4 regions of the Agrobacterium sp. 22094 genome follow, and region 3 is predicted to be linked to each of the others. Evidence: riboswitches for the same ligand, from Rfam matches in the RefSeq annotation. Region 3 holds a riboswitch; each other region holds the start of a gene.

The links. A riboswitch is a leader RNA that binds a small molecule or an ion and turns the genes downstream of it on or off. The one in region 3 is predicted to bind cobalamin.
Region 1: another riboswitch for cobalamin. It lies ahead of ACTJK5_RS20750 (ABC transporter substrate-binding protein); the one in region 3 lies ahead of bluB (5,6-dimethylbenzimidazole synthase).
Region 2: another riboswitch for cobalamin. It lies ahead of ACTJK5_RS20205 (DUF1636 family protein); the one in region 3 lies ahead of bluB (5,6-dimethylbenzimidazole synthase).
Region 4: another riboswitch for cobalamin. It lies ahead of ACTJK5_RS08195 (CbtB domain-containing protein); the one in region 3 lies ahead of bluB (5,6-dimethylbenzimidazole synthase).

What each region holds. Positions count from the first base shown of each region.
Region 1 is NZ_JBQEPX010000006.1:30,546-36,450, forward strand. Features, by position in the region: gene ACTJK5_RS20735 (pseudoazurin) at 1-123, opposite strand, end outside; gene ACTJK5_RS20740 (ABC transporter ATP-binding protein) at 120-908, opposite strand; gene ACTJK5_RS20745 (FecCD family ABC transporter permease) at 905-1,924, opposite strand; gene ACTJK5_RS20750 (ABC transporter substrate-binding protein) at 1,929-2,954, opposite strand; cobalamin riboswitch at 3,151-3,371, opposite strand; gene ACTJK5_RS20755 (glucose/quinate/shikimate family membrane-bound PQQ-dependent dehydrogenase) at 3,507-5,846, opposite strand.
Region 2 is NZ_JBQEPX010000005.1:287,726-293,630, forward strand. Features, by position in the region: gene cobN (cobaltochelatase subunit CobN) at 1-1,698, opposite strand, end outside; gene cobW (cobalamin biosynthesis protein CobW) at 1,705-2,742, opposite strand; gene ACTJK5_RS20205 (DUF1636 family protein) at 2,736-3,161, opposite strand; cobalamin riboswitch at 3,279-3,491, opposite strand; gene cobO (cob(I)yrinic acid a,c-diamide adenosyltransferase) at 3,614-4,231, shown strand; gene ACTJK5_RS20215 (cobyric acid synthase) at 4,235-5,692, shown strand; gene cbiB (adenosylcobinamide-phosphate synthase CbiB) at 5,679-5,905, opposite strand, start outside.
Region 3 is NZ_JBQEPX010000001.1:1,250,360-1,256,264, reverse strand. Features, by position in the region: gene ACTJK5_RS05990 (NAD+ synthase) at 1-1,573, shown strand, start outside; gene ACTJK5_RS05985 (TolB family protein) at 1,612-2,442, shown strand; cobalamin riboswitch at 2,476-2,654, shown strand; gene bluB (5,6-dimethylbenzimidazole synthase) at 2,746-3,432, shown strand; gene ACTJK5_RS05975 (LysE family translocator) at 3,540-4,175, shown strand; gene ACTJK5_RS05970 (EamA family transporter) at 4,218-5,105, shown strand; gene ACTJK5_RS05965 (helicase HerA domain-containing protein) at 5,234-5,905, shown strand, end outside.
Region 4 is NZ_JBQEPX010000001.1:1,689,179-1,695,083, forward strand. Features, by position in the region: gene ACTJK5_RS08165 (YbhB/YbcL family Raf kinase inhibitor-like protein) at 1-265, opposite strand, end outside; gene ACTJK5_RS08170 (helix-turn-helix transcriptional regulator) at 364-1,179, opposite strand; gene ACTJK5_RS08175 (GNAT family N-acetyltransferase) at 1,522-2,010, shown strand; gene ACTJK5_RS08180 (type 1 glutamine amidotransferase family protein) at 2,035-2,607, shown strand; gene ACTJK5_RS08185 (hypothetical protein) at 2,604-2,921, opposite strand; gene ACTJK5_RS08190 (CbtA family protein) at 2,926-3,633, opposite strand; gene ACTJK5_RS08195 (CbtB domain-containing protein) at 3,645-3,827, opposite strand; cobalamin riboswitch at 3,972-4,179, opposite strand; gene ACTJK5_RS08200 (c-type cytochrome) at 4,236-5,153, opposite strand; gene ACTJK5_RS08205 (c-type cytochrome) at 5,230-5,661, opposite strand.

The sequences.
Region 1 (5,905 bases), on a different contig from region 3:
AACCATCGAACCCTTTTTACCCTGATTGAGCATCCTGACCTCGAAGTCCTCCGCAAAGGCGAGACCCGCACTCAGCGACAAAGCGACGGCGGCCGTAGCAATGGATAGCAACAATTTCATCATGTCGTCCTTACTGGGTAAATCAAAGTCGGGGCGCGATAGCGGATATGACAGGCATCCTCGCCTTCTCGTTCCACATCGACATGAACGCCGAACACATCGAGGATGAGATCCGGGGTCAGCACGTTGCAAGGTTTACCCATCGCGACGAGCGCTCCCGCCTTCAACACGGCAACCCTGTCACAAAACATCGCCGCGTGATTGAGATCATGCAAGGCGGCGGCCACTGTCAGTTTCTGCTGCTGAACCAGATGCAGAAGTGCGATCTGGTGTCCGATATCGAGATGGTTGGTCGGCTCGTCCAGGAGCAGGATCTTCGGCTGCTGCGCCAAAGCGCGCGCAATATGCAGACGCTGCCGCTCTCCGCCGGACAGCGTATGCCACATCCGTCTCCCGAAGCCCTCCATATCGACGTCATGCAACGCCTGATCAACAATCTCATCATCTTGAGGAGTCCATGGAGACAGGGCGCCCTTATGCGGAATGCGGCCAAGCTCCACCGCCTGGCGAGCGTTGATGCGCTCCTGCGTCTCCGCCTGCTGCTCGACAAGCGCGACCTGACGCGCCACATCACGGCGCTGAAGCTGGTTCAACGACTTACCATCCAGCAAGACTTCACCGGAGCGCGGTTTTCTCAGGCCAGCGAGCATGGCCATGAGGCTCGTCTTGCCCGACCCGTTGGGTCCGACGATGCCGAGAAACTCGCCGGCAGAAAGATCGAGGCTGATGTTCTTGACGATATCGATCCCGCCCGTTGCCCAGCTTAGGTTGCGCGCTGACAGCATCATGCCGCCCTCCTTCGCTGTGAGAGGATGAGCGCGAAGGCTGGCGCACCAAAGAGCGCGGTAATCACACCAATCGGTAGAACCTGGCCGGCGATGATGGTCCGGGAGAGAATATCGGCTGCGATCATGAAGATGGCGCCGATCAGCGCGGCGGCCGGCAACAGGCGTCCGTGACGAACACCGACAACAAGACGGGCTGCATGGGGAATGACGAGACCGATAAAGCCGATCGATCCGACAATGCTGACCATAACGGCCGTCATCAAGGCAGACGTGCCCGTCAGCACGACATAGACGCGGCGCACGGGAATGCCAAGAGAGGCGGCCGACTCCGCTCCGAAGGTAAAGGCGTCCAGGGCGCGGGCATGCCAGAGGCAGACGATAAGACCGAACATGGCTATGGGAAGGGCAAGCGAGACATCCGTCCAGCGAACGCCGGAGAGGTTGCCGAGCAGCCAGAACATGATGCCGCGCGCCTGCTCCGCATTGGCGGCCTTGGTGACAATGAATGAGGTAAGCGCGTTGAACAATTGCGAACCGGCGACGCCGGCGAGGATGATTGCGCTGTTACCCCGCCCTGCCCTGAGCGCCAGCAGGCTGACAAGCGCAAAAGCTACGAGCGCACCAAGAAATGCACCGAGCGGCAGTGTCAGCATGCCCGCGCCGAAGCCAAGGAGGGCGACGCTGACCGCGCCGGTCGATGCTCCAGCGGAGATGCCGAGAATATAGGGGTCGGCCAGAGGATTGCGCAGCAGCGATTGCAGCACGACACCGGAGACGGCAAGCGCTGCCCCGCAACAGGCGGCAACCACGGCTCGGCTCAAACGATAGTTCCAGATGATCCCCTCATCGATGGCATCCAGTGGATATCCGGCATGCCAGAGGCGATTGGCGACGGTCTTGGCGACAACCTCCATCGGAATGGAGGTTTCGCCAATCGAGGCGCCCAGCCAAAGCGCCACCAGAAGACACCCGGCTGCAATGACGGCAGCGCGGGTGTAAAGAAAGGGAACGGGCATCCTCTTACTTCGCCAGACCAAGTTGGACGATCTGGTCGGCCAGCACCTCGATGCCGTCGATGGTGCGGATCGTCGGGTTCATCGCCTGCGCATCCATGACGACGATATGGTTGTCCTTCACCGCTGGCATCAGGCTTGTGACGGGATCATCTTTCAGGAATTTCAGTTTCACGGCGATATCGTCGGCTGGAAACCGGCGGCGGTCCATCTTGCCTGCGACTATGATCGTGGGGTTGGACTTGGCGATGGTTTCCCAACCGACGGTCGGCCATTCCTCATCACTGTCGATGACATTCTTGATGCCGAGCGCCGACATGATGTAGCCGGGAGCACCATTCTTGCCCGCCACGTAAGGATCGATATCCAGTTCGGCGCTGGAGAACCAGAAGACAGCCGAGAGCTTACCATTCACGGATGCGATCTTCTGACGCGCAGCACCCTCGCGGGCCTTCAGGTCGGCGATGAGCTTCTCACCTCGATCCTGCACGTTGAAGATTTGCGCGAGTTCAGCAATTTCCTGGTAGATCTGGTCCATGGTGAAGACCGAATGTCTGACACCATCGCCGCCGCCCGAATTGTCCTTACCCGTGCAATCGGCAGGCGACGTGTAAACCGGGATACCAAGCTCTTCAAATTGCTCAGGCTTTGCCACAATGCCTTCCGGACCGACATGCCATTGAAACTGAGCGGTTACGAGGTCCGGCTTTTTGGCAACCACACTCTCGAAACTCGGATCATTGTCCGCGAGGCGCTCGACCGTGGCGTTGGCCTCTTCGTATCCCTTGATAACCGGGCCGATCCAGACGGCCGTACCGACAACCTTGTCGGCCAGTCCGAGCAGATAGAGAATTTCCGTGGTGCTCTGACCAAGAGAAACGGTGCGCTGTGGAGCATGCGTGAAGGTGACGTCCCTGCCGCAATTTTTCAGCGTCGAGGGGTAGGTCGTTTCCGCAGCCTCTGCCGTTTTCGGCACGATCGAGAGCGCAGTGAGTGCAGCGGCCAGAAACGCGCCGGTGAAATGAAATGTCATGGTCCGATAATCCCCGAAATCGTCGACGTTGCCGACAAGCAAGACGCCGTCATGTGAGCGCGAATGAAACACTCATTCGACAGCCACGGGAGTGAGACGATCGAGAACGAGGGAAAAAGACAGATGGATGTGAGCGCTGAAGGGCGCAAATAACAATCATGACGTCTCCTGTTCAGGGCATCCCCGCCCGTGACATTGGAATGAACTTATGACGGCAGGTCTCCTGGCTCACGGATGATCGTCTTGCCCGCCTTCCCACGATAATTCGCAGTGGCCTGACGCAGGTGAATGCGCCACGAGTGCTCGACAATCCGCTTACAGTTGCGGGGGCAGCCACGGCATTGGAGATATCCCCTCACCGTGTTCCCTATTATTCCTCACGATCACTCGCTTGGAACCGTCGCCAGCCAGATAGACCTATTTGATCTCGTCCGTCAAGCAAGTCTCTGTAATGTTATTACATATCAAAAACAAGTGGATCATTGTGCTGAGAATAAACAAAATGGCCGGAACGAAGTCCCGGCCATCAAGGGTTTTAGCGAAATGATCTGGTTATGGGAGCGTGTAGGCGATGACATAATCACCCGGCTTCGTCCCCACCGAACCGTGGCCGCCTGCAACCATCACGACATATTGCTTGCCGTCGTCGAGAGCGTAGGTCATGGGCGTGGCCTGCCCACCTGCGGGAAGGCGTGCTTCCCAAAGCTGCTTGCCGCTCGTCAGATCGTAAGCGCGCAGATAATCGTCCACCGCTGCGCCAAGGAAAGCGACGCCACCTTTGGTGATCATCGGACCGCCGATACCCGGCACACCGACCTTGAAGGGAAGTGGCAGCGGCGTCATGTCGTAAACGGTGCCGTTCTTGTGCTTATAGGCAACCTTGCCGGTTCTGAGATCGGCACCGGCGACATAACCCCATGGCGGCGCCTGGCAGGGAATGCCGATCGGGCTCAGGAACGGGCCCATCAGCACGCCATAGGGTGCACCATCATTGCGGTTCAGACCCTGCTCGCTGCCCTTCTCATCCTGACCTCGCGGTGGAATCTGGTCGCGCGGAACGAGCTGTGAGGTGAAGGCGAGATAGGTCGGCATGCCGAACATGACCTGGCGTTCGGGATCGACTGCGACACTGCCCCAGTTGAAGGTGCCAAAATTGCCAGGGTAGATGATCGATCCATTCAGCGACGGCGGCGTGTAACGACCTTCGTAGTTCAGCTGATGGAACTTGATGCGGCAGGCGAGCTGATCGAACAGCGAGACACCCCACATGTTCTTTTCCTGCAGCGGTTCCGGCTTGAAGGTCAAGGCAGATGTGGGCTGCGTCGGCGCGGAGAAATCCTCGGGGATTGCCCCACCGGGTGCCGGCTCTTCGGTCACCGGCAGGATGGGCTCACCCGTCCGACGGTCCAGCACATAGATATCACCCTGCTTGGTCGGGCCGACAAGAGCGGGAACAGATTGGCCATCCGGCTTGGTGATATCGAGCAGCACCGGCTGGGCCGGCACATCCATATCCCAGAGATCGTGATGCACTGTCTGCCGTACCCAGCGGTCCTGCCCGGTGTTTACGTCGAGTGCCACGATCGACGAGGAGTACTTCTCTACATTCTCGCTCCGACCCATTCCGAGCTGGTCAGGAACTTGATTTCCCAAAGGGATGTAGACGAGCCCAAGCGCTTCATCGACGCTGAATACGGACCAGCTGTTGGGAGAGTTGGTCGTATAGGTCTGACCCGGCGGAAGCGGTTGGGTCTGGGTAGGGTTTCCGGAATCCCAGTTCCACAGCAGCTCTCCGCTGTTCACATCGAAGGCGCGAATAACGCCCGACTGTTCCTGGGTGGAGTAGTTGTCATTGACCGCGCCGCCGACGATGATCTTGTTGCCGGCAATGGCGGGCGGCGATGTGGAATAGTAGTAGCCAGCCGGATTGTACTTCATACCGACTTCGAGGTGGAGAACACCCTGATCGGCGAAAGACGTGCAAACCTTGCCACTTTCGGCGTCGAGCGCGATCAGACGAGCATCGGATGTTGGGAGATAAACGCGGGCGGCGCATTGCGAACCGGCCTGAGCGGCTGGATCGGCATAGTAAGTCACGCCGCGGCATGTCTGGTGCTGGCGATTGGGATTCAGGCCGACATTCGGATCATATTTCCACTTTTCCTTGCCGGTCGCCGCATCGATGGCGATCGCCCAATTGTGCGGGGTGCAGAGGAAGAGTGTCTTGCCAACCTTCAGCGGCGTGACCTGATACGTCGTTTCACCAACATCGTCGGGAAGCTTGACGTCGCCGGTTTGATAACGCCAGACCTCCTTCAGATCGCCAACATTGGCAGTGGTGATCTGTGTCAGCGGCGAATAGCGCTGGCCATAGGACGTCCGTCCGTATTGATGCCACTCGCCATCCGGAACAGCGTTTCCATAAGACGGCGCGTTGTTGACGACCTCCGTCGGAAGATTGCCCTCCTGGTCGTGCGGGTCCTGCGTCATCGATACGGCGGCCACACCCATGGAAATGACGACAGCGACCAGAAGCGGGACGGCATTTGCTCCATAGCGAATGCCGGTCGGGCTGACGAAACCGAGTGGCTTACGGATCCAGGGCATCAGCAGCCAGATGCCGATCACGATGATCAGGCCGCCACGCGGTCCAAGCTGCCACCAGTCGAGACCAACTTCCCACAAGGCCCAGCCAAGGGTCGCGATCACGAAGAGCGCGTAGAAATGCAGCGCCGCCTTGTTTCGCTTGAAAAGAAGAATTGCCGTGATGACGAAGGCAAGCCCGGCGAGAGCATAATAAAAGCTTCCCCCGAGCATGATAAGTTGAGAACCGAAGCCGAAAAGCGCAAGGCCGACAAGCGCTAGAGCGACAGCAGTAATGGTGACCGCCATGAAGAGCCCCTGTTAATTTCCCTTCGGGCTTAACAGGGTCGAAGACGATAAGTTCCGCA
Region 2 (5,905 bases), on a different contig from region 3:
GTAGATGACCGGCAGCGACCCGGTCACGATTTCGGGAAAGCAGGTCTGCGACAGAGCGACCGTCTTGCCCGGAAGCCATTCCAGCGTGCCGTGAGCGCCGACATGGATGATCGCATGCGCATCGAAATCCTGCTGCATCCACGCACCGAAAGCCGCAAGCGCGTGGCGCGGCGGCAAGGCCGGATCGTGATAATCCACCCGCCTGTCGGCTTGGCGCCCGCGGTCTGGCGCAAGCGCGACGACGACGGAACCGAAGCGGGCGGCGCGGAAGCGGAAGGCCTGATCGGCGACAGCTTCGTCGTCAGCGGCATCGCCCCAGGCCGAAGCCATTCCAGCGCGTGCCTGTTCTGGAAGCATGTCGAAATAGGTTCGGTATCGGGTGAGAGGAAGGGCGGCGCACTCCGTCTCGATCCGATCCAGAAGCTCCCGTGCGGTGGCCGGAATATCGCCGACCGCATAACCTGCTTCCTGCAGATCGCGCAGCATTTCCAGCACACTTTGCGGTACGTCGAGACCCACGGCATAGCCCGTCCGACCGGGTGCGGCACCGGGATAATCCGGCATGAGGATGACAAGACGTCTTTCCTCGGTCGCAGTCTGCTTCAACCGAAGGAAGGCGGCGATACGACGAGCGACCTGCTCGACCCGGTCTGGCTCGGGAGCATTGATCATCCCTTGGCGACCGGCAGGATCGGCCTGTTTGAAGGAGATCGCACCTGCCAGAATACGTCCATCGAGTTCCGGCAGCACCACATGCATGGCGAGGTCGGATGGATTGAGGCCCCGCATGTTTTCGGCCCAGCCATCGCGCCGGGTCGTCGCCATGATGACCTGAAACACTGGCACGCCCAGCCGGTCGAACAGGCTCTTGCCGTCCTGATCCGTCTGGCTGGCAAAGGCAGTGGCTGCGATGACGGCAGCGGGTTTCAGCGGTACGAGCGCTTCTTCCAGAAATCGGATCGCGTCGCCATCCTTCAGACCACTGACGAAGATCGGCAGGGGTGCGAAACCGCGGGATTTCAGCGCCTCGAAGAGCGCATCGATCGGCGCAACATCGGCAGCCAGAAGCATGGAGCGGTAGAATAGGATGGGAAGTCTTGGAGCTTCTGGGACAAAAGCCGCGAGGGCGTCATCGACATGCACGGCGCCAAGACCCGGGAGATAGAAGCCGGATTTCGGCAGCGGTTCCGGCGTGACGCCAGGCCAGACATCGGTTTTAGCAAAGGCGGCAAGGCCTTCCGAAAGGCGGCGCATATTCTCCGGACCGCCTTCGCGGAAGAAGGAGAGGATCGAGGCGAGCCATGTCTGGTCGATAGTGGATTGCGCCTCGAGCTTTTCGTCGCGCTCGCTGCACTCACCGGGCAGAAGAAGGAGCTTGATGCCGCGCCTGCGCGCCATCCTCGCCAGCTGATCGACGCCGTAGCGCCAGCGATCCGCCCCACCCAGAATCCGGATAAGGATCAGCTTGGCATGCTCCGCCGTCTTTTCGATCCAGAGGTCGACGGACATGGGATGGCGCATTTCGGAAAGATTGGCGACGCTGAGCGAAACGCCTGAGTCGTCTGGCCAGGCGCGCTGCAGACCTGCAAGGTCGCTGGACGAGAAAGACAGCACCACCACATCCGCCTGGGGCTGGTTGAGATCAACCGGCTCGATCAGGTCGTCCAGCGACGAGGATGTGGTGGCGAGAATATGCATGATGCGTCAGGCAGCCAGCATCTGTTCGATCTTCTCGCGGTTGAGGCCCTTTTCGCCAATCACCACAAGCGCCGAACGGCGCACTTCGCCCGCAGCCCAGGGGCGATCGAAATAGTGGTTGACGCGCGAGCCGACGGCCTGAACCTGTAAGCGCATCGGCTTGGAGGAGACTTCAACGAAGCCTTTGATGCGCAGGACATTCTCGGATGCCGCCGTCTGGGCGATACGCTGAGCAAGCGCCTCAGGATCTGACACTGCGCCAAGCTCGACGACGAAGCTGTCGAACTCGTCGTGATCGTGGTCTTCTTCATCATCATGGTGGGTACGGCGGTTTTCAATATCGTTCTCGACGGCAAGCCCGAGCCCGATCAGAACCGCAGGATCGATCTGGCCATGCGATGCGACAACGATCTTCGCAGCCTTTGGCAGATGCTCCGTGATGTGTGCCTTGGCGCGCTCCAGGCCATCCGCATCGAGAAGATCGCCCTTGGTCAGCACGATCAGGTCGGCGCAGGCGATCTGGTCTTCGAAAACTTCCTCGACAGGATCATCATGATCGAGCGCTTCGTCATTCGCGCGCTGGGCGGCGAGTGCATCCATGTCGTGCGACACCATGCCTTCGGCAAGCGCTGCGCCATCGGCCACCGCAATGACGGCATCGACGGTAACGCGGCTCTTGATCGCCGGCCATTGGAAGGCCTGGACGAGGGGTTTAGGCAGTGCGAGGCCGGAGGTTTCGATCAGGATATGTTCGACCTTGGGCTGGCGGCTGAGGATCTGTTCGATGGCCGGCTGAAAATCATCGGCAACCGTGCAGCAGATGCAGCCATTGGCAAGCTCGACGATATTTTCTTCCGGGCAGCTTTCGATGCCGCAGCCTTTGAGGATTTCGCCATCGATGCCGACATCGCCGAACTCGTTGACGATGATTGCCAGTCGCTTGCCATCGAGCTTTTCCAGAAGGCCGCGCAGCAGCGTGGTTTTGCCGGCGCCCAGAAAGCCGGTGACGATGGTGCAGGGAACGCGCTCTAGCGTGGTCATGATGTCTCCTCGACGAAATTCAAAGGGGGGATGCGCGCGACCATGCCGCGCTTCAAACTATCGGGACGGCCGCGCCAGGGCATCAGGCCATCGGCGGAGGTGGAAAGCAGGCGCGCACCGGTGATCAGATCCTCGGCGTTTTCAGGCGTCAGACCGCCAAACACATAGGACCAGCCGTCGGCTGTGCGCATTGCAGCGCTGGCGCCACGCTTGCAATTGGCAAGACAATTGACGCTGCGCACCTCGACATTTGCATCAGTGCCAAGCGCGATCGCCGCTTGCGCGAGAAGCGCACCGGGCCGGGGTTCCGCATTCGGCTCCGCCTCGTCGCGGCAGCTGCGACAGACATAGACGACCAGGCCGGACGCTTCGCGCGTGTCGGTTGATCCTTCGGTCCGTGACGATGTTGAGGTAATATCCAAACCGTATCCGCTTCCGCCATTCAAACATGCAAGGGGTGCGGATGCCGAAGACGGAATGCGAGACAGCGCAAACCGAAACTCGGCGAGACCGACTGACCGGAGCACCCCGCCCGGCAGACGTTTTGTTCTGAAACGGCAGGTCTCCTGGCTTGCGGCTTGAATGAGCGCCCTTGCACCGCCTTCCCGGATCGAAATCCAGTGGCTTTACGGTGTGGGCTCGCCGCTTACAGTTGCGGGGGCAGCCACGGATTGACCCGAAGAGTGGGCGGAACCGTGTTCCCTCTTAGCTTTTCCCGTTGCCGGAAAAAGACCGTCAGTGCCCTACCTTTACGGGCAAGCCGCGCCTTGGTCAATGCAGGCATCGTTACGCCTCTCATAGGCTCCATTGCGGAGGAGGGCGTTTTGACTATAGTCGCCGCTTCTGAAAACGGCTCGGAAGGACATGGGACATCATGACACGCGAGATCAGCGACAGCGAGGCCGCCCGCCACCGCAAAAAGATGGTGAACCGCAAGAGCGTGCAGGATGCGGAAGTGGCCGAAAAGACCATCGAGAAGGGTCTGTTGATGGTCAATACGGGTCCCGGCAAGGGCAAGTCGACGGCCGCGTTCGGCCTTGCGCTTCGGATGCTCGGCACGGGCAGACGCGTCGGCATCGTTCAGTTCATCAAGGGTGCGTGGTCGACCGGCGAGCAGCAGGCGCTGACGATTTTCGGCGACCGGGTGGAATGGCGCACCATGGGTGAAGGTTTCACGTGGGACACGCAGGATCTAAAGCGCGACGTCGCGGCAGCCACGAAAGCCTGGGAAGAAGCCAAGATGCTGATGGCCGACCAAACGATTGGTCTTCTGGTGCTGGACGAGCTGAACATTGCGCTGCGCTATGACTATCTCGATCTGACGGAGGTCGTCGCCACCTTGCAGAGCCGCCGTCCTGATCTCCACATCATCGTCACCGGCCGCAACGCCAAGCCACCCTTGATCGAGGCAGCCGACATGGTGACGGAGATGACGCTGGTCAAGCATCACTTCAAGGCGGGCGTCAAAGCCCAATCCGGCATCGAGTACTGATCCATGGCCGCCAGATCCATCATGTTTCAGGGAACCGGCTCGGATGTCGGCAAGTCGCTGATGGTGGCGGGTCTGGCGCGCGCTTTTACCCGGCGCGGACTTTCGGTGTTGCCCTTCAAGCCGCAGAACATGTCCAATAACGCGGCGGTCACAGCCGATGGCGGCGAGATCGGCAGGGCGCAAGCGTTGCAAGCACGCGCCGCTGGTGTGCCGCTGTCAGTGCACATGAACCCCGTTCTGTTGAAGCCCCAGAGCGAAACGGGTGCGCAGCTCGTGGTTCAGGGAAAAATTCTCGGCAATGCGAAAGCAGCCGACTATCAACAGATGAAGGCCGGGCTGATGCCCCGGGTGCTGGAAAGCTTCGATCACCTGAAGACCCACGCTGATCTGGTGCTGGTGGAAGGCGCCGGCAGCGCATCGGAAGTCAATCTTCGCGCCAACGACATTGCCAATATGGGCTTTGCCCGGGCAGCCGATGTTCCCGTGATCCTGATCGGCGATATCGACCGGGGAGGGGTCATTGCCAGCCTCGTCGGCACGAAGACAGTGGTGGATCCGGACGACGCCTCGATGATCGGAGGCTTCATCGTCAACCGTTTTCGCGGCGATCCTTCGCTGTTCGATGAAGGCATGCGCATTATCGCCGAGCATACTGGCTGGACGTCCATCGGCCTCCTGCCGCATTTTGCCGAGGCGGCCCGTCTGCCTGCCGAAGATGCACTGGGTTTAACCGGCAACGGCCAATCGAAGCCCGGTGCGAAAATCCGCATCGCCGTGCTGATCCTCCCACATATCTCCAACTTCGACGATCTCGATCCGCTCGATATCGAGCCGGATGTCGAACTGGTCCGCGTGCGTCCCGGGACTGCTATTCCCGGCGATTGCGCCCTCATCCTGCTCTGCGGATCGAAATCGACGATCGCTGATCTGGCCGTCTTGAAGCAGGCCGGTTTCGATATCGACATCAAGGCGCACCTTCGCCGTGGCGGCTTTGTGCTTGGTCTCTGCGGCGGCTATCAGATGCTTGGACGTCTCTTATCGGACCCGGACGGCATGGAAGGTCCGCCTTCCACCGTTGATGGGCTTGGGTTGCTGAATGTCGAAACGGTGCTGACGGGAGACAAGAGGCTGGTCTCGGTCGAAGGGCGCAGCTTCGATGGTCAGGCCTTTTCCGGCTACGAAATGCATGTGGGCGTGACGAAAGGCGACGACTGCAATCGTCCTTTTGCCACGATCGGCAATCACGTCGATGGTGCGATCTCAGCGGACGGTCGCGTTTTCGGCACCTATGTCCATGGGCTGTTTGCTGATGACGGACAGCGCAGCGCCTGGCTGCAAAGGCTTGGCGGGCAATCGTCTGACTTGAATTACGAAGCGCAGGTGGATGCCGTTCTGGATCGGTTGGCGGACCATATGGAGCGCCACCTCGATCTCGACGCGCTGCTGTCTATAGCACGGTAACCAGCGCCAAAAAGCCGAAGAGCCCGATCAACAGAGCATCGGCAACCCGCGCAAGTTTCAGCGCCTGGCGAATATCGGCAGCGGTCAAATTACGTCGTCCCCCTTCGCCCATGAAGCGCGCCTGGATCATCTGCCCGCCATAGGAACGCGGCCCGGCAAGTGCAAAACCAAGCGCACCCGCCAGCGCCGATTCCGGCCAGCCGGCATTGGGCG
Region 3 (5,905 bases):
AGCCGATGCGGCAGCGCAAGGCGCCGACCTGCTTTTGCTGACGGAGCTTTTCATCTCCGGCTACCCACCAGAAGATTTGGTGCTGAAACCGGCCTTTTTGAAATCCTGCCTCAGGGCCGTGGAGGAGTTGGCCGCGGACACTGAGGATGGTGGGCCGGGCGTCATTATCGGCTTCCCGCGCCAAGGCGAGAAGGGCAGGCACAATTCGGTAGCTCTGCTCGACGGCGGTAAGATCGTTGCGCTGCGCGACAAGGTGGACCTGCCAAATTACGGCGAGTTCGACGAAAAGCGCGTCTTCAGCGAAGGCTCTATCTCCGGCCCCTATAATTTCAGGGGCATTCGCATCGGCATTCCGATTTGCGAAGAAATCTGGAACGATTTTGGCGTCTGCGAGACGCTGGCCGAGGCTGGCGCCGAAATCTTGCTGGTGCCAAACGGCTCGCCCTATTATCGCGGCAAGGTCGATGTCCGTCATCAGGTCGCCCTCCGCCAGGTCATTGAAAGTGGTCTGCCTCTGGTCTTCGTCAACCAACTCGGTGGCCAGGATGAGCTTGTGTTCGATGGCGCGAGCTTCGGTTTCAATGCCGACAAGACGCTTGCCTTCCAGATGAGCCAGTTCGAAGCGACGCTGGCGGTGACGGATTGGAAGCGCACGGAGAATGGCTGGCACTGCAGCCATGGTCCGGTTTCCCATATTCCCGAAGGCGAGGAGGCCGATTACCGGGCCTGCATGCTGGGCTTCCGCGACTACGTCAACAAGAATGGCTTCAAGAGCGTCGTCCTCGGCCTATCCGGCGGCATCGATTCGGCCATCTGCGCAGCAATCGCGGTCGATGCGCTGGGCGAGGAGCGGGTGCGCTGCATCATGCTGCCCTACCGCTATACCTCGGACGAATCGCTGAAGGACGCCGCCGATTGCGCCAGGGCGCTCGGCTGCCGCTATGACATCGTTCCGATTGCCGAACCTGTCGATGGCTTCATGACGGCGCTGTCGGATCTGTTCGAAGGAACGGAAGAGGGCATCACCGAGGAAAACCTGCAGAGCCGCGCGCGCGGGACGATCCTGATGGGCGTTTCCAACAAGTTCGGCTCGATGGTGGTAACCACCGGCAACAAGTCGGAAATGTCTGTCGGCTATGCCACGCTCTACGGCGATATGAACGGTGGCTTCAACCCCATTAAGGACCTCTACAAGATGCAGGTCTATGCCATCTCCAAATGGCGCAACGCCCATGTGCCGCCTGGCGCGCTTGGGCCTTCGGGCGAAGTCATCCCCGCCAACATCATTTCCAAGGCCCCATCCGCCGAATTGCGGCCCAACCAGACCGACCAGGATTCGCTTCCGCCCTATCCGGTTCTCGACGATATTCTCGAGTGCCTGGTGGAGCAGGAAATGTCCGTCGACGAAATCGTGGCGCGCGGTCACGACGTCGCAACGGTTCATCGCATCGAGCATCTGCTGTATCTGGCCGAATACAAGCGCCGGCAGTCTGCACCGGGCGTGAAGATCACCAAAAAGAATTTTGGGCGCGATCGCCGCTATCCTATTACCAATCGGTTCCGCGACAGGTAGGTCCGACTGGTCAATGGGCAATCGCAACGGGAGGAACGATGCGAAGTTCAGTCGAGATATTCAATATCCGTACCCGTGAAAATCGGATCGTTTGGCAGACCGAGACGCTGTTCGAAGCGCCGAACTGGTCTCCAGATGGGCAATATCTGCTGCTCAACAGCGATGGCATGCTCTACCGCCTGTCCCTTACCGGAGACATCTCGGTCGATAAGGTAGACACCGGCTTCGCGGTTCAGTGCAACAACGACCACGGCATCTCGCCCGACGGGTCTCTTTATGCCATTTCCGACAAGGTCGAGTTCGGCAAAAGTGCGATCTATCTGCTTCCACCCATCGGCGGCACCCCGAAACTGATGACGCGGAACCTGCCTTCCTACTGGCATGGTTGGGCGCCAGACGGCAAAAGCTTTGCCTATTGCGGGATCAGGGATCAGGTTTTCGATATTTATGCCATGGACATCGAAACCGGCACCGAAACACGCCTGACCCATGGCGAGGGGCGAAATGACGGTCCGGATTATTCGCCCGATGGTCAGTGGATCTACTTCAACTCCAGCCGCACAGGACAGATGCAAATCTGGCGGGTGAGACCGGATGGATCGGGCGTGGAGCGCATTACCGATAGCCCATATGGCGACTGGTTTCCGCACCCCTCTCCCAAGGGAGACAAGGTCGTTTTCATTTCCTATGACGGCGACGTCTTCGACCACCCGCGTGATCTCGATGTTCGTGTGCGACTGATGGACCCGGACGGTGGCAACGTCGAAACGCTCTTCGATCTCTTTGGCGGGCAAGGAACGATGAACTCGCCCAACTGGTCACCGGACGGTGACGAATTCGCCTATGTGCGATATTTTCCGGTTGGGTAGACCTGCAGCGCTTGCCTTCTGATCGGCAATTGCCCATACGCAACGTCGTCAGGTGCCTGCCTTTGGCAGGAGAATCGGGAATGCGGTGCAAGACCGCAACGTGCCCAACGCTGTAAGGCGGATGCCTGTTGCCATAGGCCACTGAGCAATCGGGAAGGCGGCAACGGCAGACGAAGCCAAGTCAGAAGACCGGCCTGACACGATAGACCAGTCCGCGCGGACGGCGGCAGGTTGTGAGGAAGAGCGTTTGTGCCCTGCCTGACAGGCGCGCACGTGGTCTTTCTGCATTGTTGGGGATTGACGATGCGACCTGATGATACCCGGCACAGCCTGATGCCGGCTTTTGAATTTGCCGAGCACGAAAAGGCTGCGGTCTACCGCGCCATCGAAACCCGCCGCGATGTCCGCAACGAGTTTCTCCCGGACCCGCTCTCGGATGAACTGATCAACAAGCTGCTTTCCGCAGCGCACGCCGCCCCCTCGGTGGGTTTCATGCAGCCATGGAATTTTACCCTCGTCAGCGGTGCAGACATCAAAAACGCCGTGTGGCAGGCTTTCAGCCGCGCCAATCAGGAAGCGGCCTTGATGTTTCCCGACGATAAGCAGTCACTCTACCGAAGCCTCAAGCTGGAAGGCATCAGGAAGGCACCGCTCTCCATCTGCGTCACCTGCGATCCGACAAGAGGTGGCGATGTCGTGCTCGGGCGGACGCACAATCCGCGCATGGATGTCTACTCGACCGTCTGCGCCGTTCAGAACCTCTGGCTGGCGGCACGCGCCGAAGGCGTCGGCGTCGGTTGGGTCAGCATCTTCCATGACGACGATATTCGAAAGATCCTGGGTATCCCTGACCATATCGAAATCGTCGCGTGGCTCTGCGTCGGCTTTGTCTCGGAACTCTATGCCGAACCGGAACTCGCGTTGAAGGGCTGGCGTCAGCGTTTGCCGCTGGACGAACTGATTTTCAAAGACCGGTGGGGCGAGAAATAGGGAGGTTCCTCCGTGTGGAGCTTGCTTTGCTTGGCAGCCAAAAATCCACTTGCCAGTCCTCATGACCGGTGGCTTAGTTCACTCTCATTTCGAGAGGGGATCATATTATGCCGATTGAAAACTGGCTGGCATTCGTTGCCGCATCCGCCATTATGCTCGCCATTCCAGGACCGACGATCTTGCTGGTCATATCCTACGCACTTGGTCACGGTCGCAAGGCAAGCAGCGCGACCGTCGCCGGTGTAGCGCTTGGCGACTTTACCGCCATGACGGCGTCCATGCTGGGTCTTGGTGCACTGCTCGCGACCTCCGCCGCTCTCTTCACTGTCTTGAAGTGGGTGGGTGCTGCCTATCTGATCTATCTCGGAATCAAGCTCTGGCGCGCGCCTGTCGGCACGTCGACGCAAGGCGAGGGTGACGTGACGGGTCGTGAGCGTCCGCTGAAGATCTTCCTTCACACCTACATCGTCACGGCGCTGAACCCGAAGAGCATCATCTTCTTCGTTGCCTTCCTGCCGCAGTTCCTGGTGCCGACCCCGCCTTTCTGGCCGCAGGTGCTTATTTTCGAAGTTACTTTTCTTGTGCTTGCGACTTGCAACGCCGCTCTTTATGGGTTGCTGGCAAGTGCGGCCCGTAACACCATCCGCAAGCCCTCCGTCCAGCGCGTCGTCAATCGCACCGGTGGCGGGCTATTGATCGGTGCCGGACTGCTCGCGGCGGGCTGGAAGAAAGCCGTCGCCTAAACCGTCGCCATTCCGTGCGGCGCCGAGTTCTGGAATATATCAATGTCAGTGCCGCACATCCTTCTTGCCTTGGTCACCGTCTTCCTCTGGGGCTTCAACTTCGTGGTGATCAAGGTCGGCGTCATGGATATGCCGCCGCTGTTTCTCACAGCCTTGCGTTACCTCTTCGCAGCCGTGCCGCTGATCTTCTTTCTGCCGCGCCCGAAGGTTCCGTGGAAGCACATGGTCGTCTACGGCATGGTCATGGGCTGCGCGCAATTCGGCCTGCTCTATACGGCGATCAAGTGGGGCCTGCCTGCAGGGCTTGCCTCGCTCGTCATGCAGTCGCAGGCGTTTTTCACCATGGCGCTGGCCGTGACGATGCTCGGTGAAATTCCGCTGAAGTCTCATATCGCCGGTGCAGCCGTTGCCTTTTCCGGTCTCGCAGTGATCGGCCTTGAACGTCTTGAACTGACCGCTCTTGTGCCTCTCCTCATGTGCGTTGGTGCTGCTTTTAGCTGGGCCATCGGCAATATCGTCAATCGCAAGGTCGGACGGGTCAACGCGATCTCCTTCGTCGCCTGGACAAGTCTCGCGCCGGTTCTGCCGTTGATCGCGCTTTCGCTGCTGCTCGAAGGCCCGCAGGCGATTGGCGAGGGTTTGGCAAATGCCAACATGATGACGGTCGCCGTCGTTGCCTATATGGCCTACGGCGCGACGATTGTTGGGGCAGGGATCTGGAGCTTTCTTCTGCTGCGTTATCCGGCAGGAACCGTCGCGCCGTTTTCTCTGCTGGTGCCGATCGTCGGCTTCCTCGGCGCCTACTTTGCCTTTGCCGAACACATCACCACGCTGGAAATCGTCGGCAGTGCGCTCGTCGTTGCTGGTCTGGCACTCAACGTGTTCGGTCGCCGGCTGTCTTTCGGTCGTGCGCCATCCGGCAACGCGTGAGAGCGATCTGCAATTCCCTGTGCATTGTTGCGATGCAGCGGGGCATTTGTGGAAAACTTTGGTAAAGAGAGTGTTCGTCGCGCGATAAAGCGGCGCTTTTGATCATTGCAGTGCAGGGACGGGTCAACGTGCAGGTCGGTATCGACATGGGAACGCTTTCGGGCGGGCAAAGTGCCAAGCTCGATATTGAGGAACTGCTCGCCACGCGTTTGCTGGTTCAGGGCAATTCCGGTTCCGGAAAGTCGCATCTGCTACGCCGTTTGCTGGAGCAATCGGCCCCTTGGGTGCAACAGGTCATCATCGATCCCGAAGGTGATTTCGTTACGCTGGCCGACAAGTTCGGTCACGTTGTGGTGGATGGGGAGCGCACCGAAGCCGAACTTACAGGCATTGCCAACCGCATTCGCCAGCACCGTGTCTCCTGCGTGCTCACGCTGGAGGGTCTCGATATCGAGCAGCAGATGCGCGCCGCCGCCGCCTTCCTCAATGGCATGTTCGATGCCGATCGCGAATATTGGTACCCGGTTCTGGTCGTCGTGGATGAGGCGCAGATGTTCGCGCCCTCCGTCGGTGGCGAAGTCACCGAAGATGCGCGTAAGGCCTCGCTCGGCGCGATGACCAACCTCATGTGCCGCGGGCGTAAACGCGGTCTTGCCGGTGTGATCGCCACGCAGCGATTGGCAAAGCTTGCCAAGAACGTTGCGGCGGAAGCCTCCAACTTCCTCATGGGCCGCACCTTCCTCGATATCGACATGGCGCGCGCCGCCGATCTTCTCGGCATGGATCGTCGTCAGGCGGAA
Region 4 (5,905 bases), 440 kb from region 3:
TCCAGTGCCACCAGCCCGAGCCTGTTGGCGCATCCGGGTCGTAGGCCGTGATGGCAAAGCTCTTCGTGCCAGCCGGTGCGCCAGACCAGGATAGCTGCGGCGACTGATTTCCGCCCTCGCAGCCGAAGCCCTTGAACACGAAGGTCGACGCAAGTTGCTGACCCTCGGCAATTGATGTGCTCGACAATTTGAAGTCCGCGGCACTTGCTGTCGTGGCGGTCAGAAGAGCCAGAATGACGCCGGTCGCAACGTTCTTTTTCAGCATGATGTGGTGTCCTTTCCAGACGTTGATCATGCTCCAAGACATAAACCGGCCAGGAATTTCGAGCTTCCGGCTCGCGATCAAAGACTATCGAAAAACGATCAGAATTCGGCTGTGCGGATAGAGCGTGGCTTAAGACCGAATCTCTTGCGGAAGGCCTCGGAGAAATGCGAGGGCGTCTTGAAGCCGCACTCCAACGCGATACTGGAGATCGGCGTATCCGTCGATTGCAGCATCCCAAGCCCCTTCTCCAGCCTCGTGTTCAACAGGATCTGCGAAAATCCCGGACCGGATTTCGCCAGCCACCTGCGAAAACTGGCTTCACTCATGGCAAAATGGCGCGCGACGTCTTCGGCCCGCCAAGGCTGGCTGATGTCGGTCTCTATCAGCTGCCGCACCTTGTTCCAGGGTTGATCTTCCCCTCGCCGCGGCAGATGGACACCGTGATGGCGGAGCCAGACCAACGGCTCCAGAAGCCGATGGCGTTTGACCGACAAGGGTAGAGTGTCATCATCCAAGGCCTGCCGCGTGACCTCCACCACATCATAGTCCGCGCTTGCTGCTTGGCGAATAATCTGGACACCGGGCGAGCCTGACGCCCGCGGTGGACCGGCGAAGACCGCATCAATCAATTCGTGATCGAAATAGATGCCGGTCGCCCGATAATTCGCGGCGCTGACAGGACGGTTTTCCAAGGTGACGATAGAACCAGAGGGGAAAATCAGGAGGTCACCCGCCTCGCCGACGAATTCGCCATTCACGGGGCAGACGACCCTTTTGCTGCCGGCGCAGATGAAGCACAGGAAGGTCACGCCGATGAACAGATCCGTAAATGTCGCGGCCGTGGCCTGGGTAATGGGAAAAATCGAGACGCCCGTGCCCTGAAAACCCAATTGCTCTGCAGATTGCGCCGTCATCGATGCTTTTGTCCCTGCCATTGACTTATCGAGCGCGAGAGCACGCCGCGCAGACACATAGCGGACTGACGACGACCGATGTCAATGCGCCGCTTGCCCTCGTGGCAGGCATCGAGACGGACCCATCCAAAATGCGAAAACCGCCCCTTGACAGCTTTCCAATTCGAGCGCATTGAATCGCCCATGATCAACGAACGCGCACCCATCTCCTGCACGTATTTTTGGGCCTACCTGTAAAGGGCGGCTCGACAGATCACTTTGTCAACAAGCCGCCGTCAGGCGGCTTTGTTGTTTTCCAAGCGTCCTGACGGCAAAAAACCAGACAACCGAAGGACCAGACCCATGACCGAAGATAGCCTCCTGACACTGCCAAGACCGCCCGTCGTCACCATTCGTGGTGCGCGCGCAGCCGATCTGCCTGAACTCAACGAGATGATCACCCTGCTCGCCGCCCATCATGGCGATGCCGCCGCGATCACGCCGGAGAAGCTTGAGCGCGATCTGTTCGGCCAGGTTCCATGGATCACCGCACTGGTGGCGGAAGCTGCAGGCGAACTTATCGGCTACGCCATTCTCGTGCCGCTCTACCGCGCCCAGGAAGGCCGCCGCGGCATGGAGTTGCACCACCTCTTCGTGCGTGACGGCCATCGCGGTCACGGCACCGGTCAGCACTTGGTGGCGCGCGCCCGCGACGTTGCAAAACGCTGCGGCTGCGACTTCCTGTCGGTCGGCGCTGCGACCGGCAACTTCGCCGCACACAAATTCTACGAAAACATGGATTTCGTTCCGCGTCCCGTCACCGGCATGCGCTTCATGCAAGCGATCGCCTGAGCTTCTTCGCTTCTGGAGGATGACATGACTCGTATTGCCATCGCGCTGACGCAAGACTTTGCCGACTGGGAGCCTGCGCTGCTTGCCGCTGCGGCCCGCAGCTATCTCGGTGTCGAGATCGTCACCGCTTCACCCGACAGCCAGCCTGTGACGTCCATGGGCGGGTTCAAGGTGATGCCGGACATGTCCCATGACGCCCTCGACCCGGAGACGATCGACGCGCTGGTCATCCCGGGCGGTTTGAGTTGGGAAAAAGGCACTGCGCCCGATTTTAGCGATCTGGTCCATCGCTTTAGGGCAAAAGGCCGCGTGGTTGCAGGCATCTGTGCTGCGGCCAGCGCGCTCGCCGGTACCGGCATCCTGAACAGTGTGGCCCATACGGGCAACGCCCTAGCGTCGCATCAGAAATACGGCGGCTATGACGGAGCAACGTTCTACCGCGATCAGCCACAAGCCGTCAGCGATCAGGGTGTTGTCACAGCACCAGGCAATTCACCGGTCAGCTTCGCGAAAGAGGTGTTGAAAGCCCTCGGTCTGTGGGGACCGGAAGCCGAAGCGGAACTATCGGTATTTTCCGCGGAACACGTGCCGACTTAACGATCCAGCACACGGCAGAGGCGCGCCGGTCCTTGCGCGTCTTCTCCTGTCATGACTCGGCGAAGATCGCGGCTGTTGATATGGAGGCTGCGCTCGAAGGGGATACTCAGCCGCTCGATCTTGTTGGTGGCCGCCGCGAGAAATGCTTCGCGGTTTGCCACGAAGTAAGCGCGACAGGTTTCTTCCGTCAGCGCATCATTGATCAACACCTTGAAAGCAAGCCGATGCATGGCGCAAGGCGCGCCATGACCGGGAACGGAAAAACGCAGGCAATCGAGGTCATCGCTCCAATCGACTGCGTTCTCCTCTGTCATCATGTCACTTTGCAGCGTCGAAGCGCTTGAGGAACAGGCCGCTGAGGGAGCCCAAGATCAGCCAGAAAACGAAGCTCGTGACGGTGGCGAGCACGACGAAGCGGCGTTCCAGCGGCAGCGGCGCCAGCGCATGTTCACCCGCAGGTGGCAATGGCGCGCCGACGACATGCGGCGCAACGATCAACACGACGGCAAGGATCACCGCCCATGGCTCCGAGCGGCGGAAGGCGAGGAGCGCGATGCCTCCGGCAGTCGCGGCAGCGGTTGCGATCCACCAGACCTGACGCGCACCAAGATCGGCAGCGGGGCTGCCCGGCAGTTCCGGCGGCAGGCCGATCATCGGGGCCAGCATCACGGCGGCGAAACCGGCGAGCCCCCAGAACAGACCTTCGCGCCAGCCGCCCTGAGAGCCGCGAAGCGAGATAAGACCCGTGAGCACCAGCGCATAGCCGATGACCGTAAGGACATTGGCGGCGACGGTGTAGGCGTTGCGCTCGAAGCCATCCGCAGGTGCCCAGGCTTCCGCGTCATGGTGGTGATCCGCGGGGATGGCGGCATCATGAGAATGACCCGCCTCGCCACCGGCGCTCTCGAAGGTTTCCGCCTGCAGGATCAGTGGCGTGGTGCCGACCGCCTGCATGGCGCTGACGGCAAGACCCGCAATCAGGCCGACGAGGACCGCGGTAAAGACGATGTTTCTGAAAAACGGCATCTCATCTCCCCTCAATGGCAGGGGAAAGCATTGGCGTGACGCGTATCATGCGCCGCGTTGTGCATGGCCTCGACATGCGAGAAGCCAACGAAACCGACAATGAACAGGCCAAGTGCAACCGCACTCAGCGCCTGCAGGAGCTTCGATGTGGTCGAAGACACGGCGCTCGACGCCGTATTCTGTTGGATAGACATGGTGACCCTCTTCTTCAGCGGCGCGCTGCTTTCAGGCAGCCGGACGCACGCATTCAACCTTCACCACGGGGAAAGACAAACAGGGCTTTTCGGACGGATGGTGCCAACCCGAAAACCGTGCTCTTCCGGACACCCCGCCGGCATTGACGACACTTCGTAATGGCAGGTCTCCTGGCTCGCGGGTCGTAGCCTTGAAAACACCTTCCCGATGCCAAGTTTAGCATCAGTGGCTGTTGTTTTCAGGCTCACCGCTCACAGTTGCGGGGGCAGCCACGAATGAGAGCGGAGCTCCGATCGTGTTCCCTTTTCACTTTCCGGCAGAACCGGAAAGACCATCACGCCTCTGTTATCGGCCAGGGGTTCTGGAGAGTCAATGCGAGAAGCTTGGGCCTCCCGTATTCACAGATGTCAGCGCGCCGGAATGGCCTTGAGATAGGCGGCGATCGCGTTGCGATCTTCAGCGGAAAGCTTCGCCATATTCTGCTGCACCTTGACCATGGAGCCGCCGACGCTATCGAAATCCGGGGTGAAGCCAGTTTCGAGATAGCTAGCGATATCGGCGACCGACCAGGAACCGATGGCTTGCGAGCCCGGCGTGATGTCGGGGATCGTCCCCTCACCCTCTGGGTTCGGGCCGCCTGCCAGCCACTTGTCTTTGCTCAGACCGCCAAGTGCCGTGCGTGGCGTGTGGCACTCGCCGCAATGGCCCGGGCCTTCCACCAGATATTGGCCGCGCGCCACATCGGCGCTGGCATTGGCAAGCTGCACGCGTGGCGCGCCCTTGTCGAAATAGAGGAATTTCCAGCCGCCGAGCGCCAGTCGCATGTCGAGCGGGAATGGCAAATCGTGAGGAGGTGCGTCATTGGTGCTGGCGGGCAGCGTCTTCAGATAGCCGAAGAGATCATTGATATCCTGCGCCGTCATGCGGGCATAGGACGTATAGGGGAAGGACGGATAGAGATGCTCGCCGTTCTTTCCGACCCCTCGGGTCATGGCATCGCCGAACTCGGCCACCGTCCAGCTTCCGAGACCATGCTGTGGATCGGGTGAAATATTGGGAACATGGAAAGTGCCGAAGGGGGTTGGCAAGGCCTGGCCGCCGGACAGCGTCTTCAAGGCATCGCCGCTGGCATTCGGAGCAGCATGACAGCTTGCGCATCCGCCTGCCCAAAACAGCGTTTCACCATTGGCCAGATCGGGTTCACCCAGATTGGCCCAGTGGCTCGGCGGCTGGCGCTCAGGTGCCGTCACCCACATGAAAATGCCGAAGCCGGCGAGACCTGCGACCGCAATACCGCCTGCCAGCTTTCCCCAGATGGATGCCATCCGCCTCTCCGCTATCGATAAAATATCATTGAAGGAAATAGCCCGCCGCTGAACCGGCGGGCTCTTCTTGGGTCGCTTACTTCTTCACACGATAGGCCTGATGGCAGGAACTGCAATCGGCGCCGAGCGTCTTCAGGGCAGCACCTGTGCTCGCCTGATCGGTGGGCAGTTGTGCGAGAACGGCATCGGCATCCGCGCCGAGCTTTTCCGACTTCGCCTTGAAGTCCGCAAAGTTCTGCCAGATGGCAGGCGACGCAGCGCCGCCTTCAGAACCCGCCGGGAACTGATCTGGGAATGCCTTGGCGTTGGTGCTGATCGTGGTGACAGCTGTCTTCACGGTCTCGGCGTCATAGGGCTTTTCGCCCTTGGCGATCGCGCCGAGCGCGCCCATGGCGCCACCGATCTGTTTCATCAAGCCTTCGCGCTTTTCAACCTCGCCGGCCGCGGAAACCGCTCCGGCGCAAAGACAGCCTATGAGAATGGATGCGGCAATCGTCTTGAATTTCATGCTCTCTCTCCTTGTTCCGGTGGCACCGGAGGGTGGTTGTTCGCCGTTCCGCATCGACTTCATGAGACGCGTATGCGTGCCGGGCGGCACACCGAGTCGAACAGAAATGAAGATGCAGGCTTCACATGGCAAAAAGAAGTCACATTCAGGTGATTTTCCAGAGGAAAATCAGATACCTAAACTTGGCTTTTTCAGTTTCCTTTGCGCCCATGGCAAGCGGCGAGAAAGGCTCACAAGGGGCCGA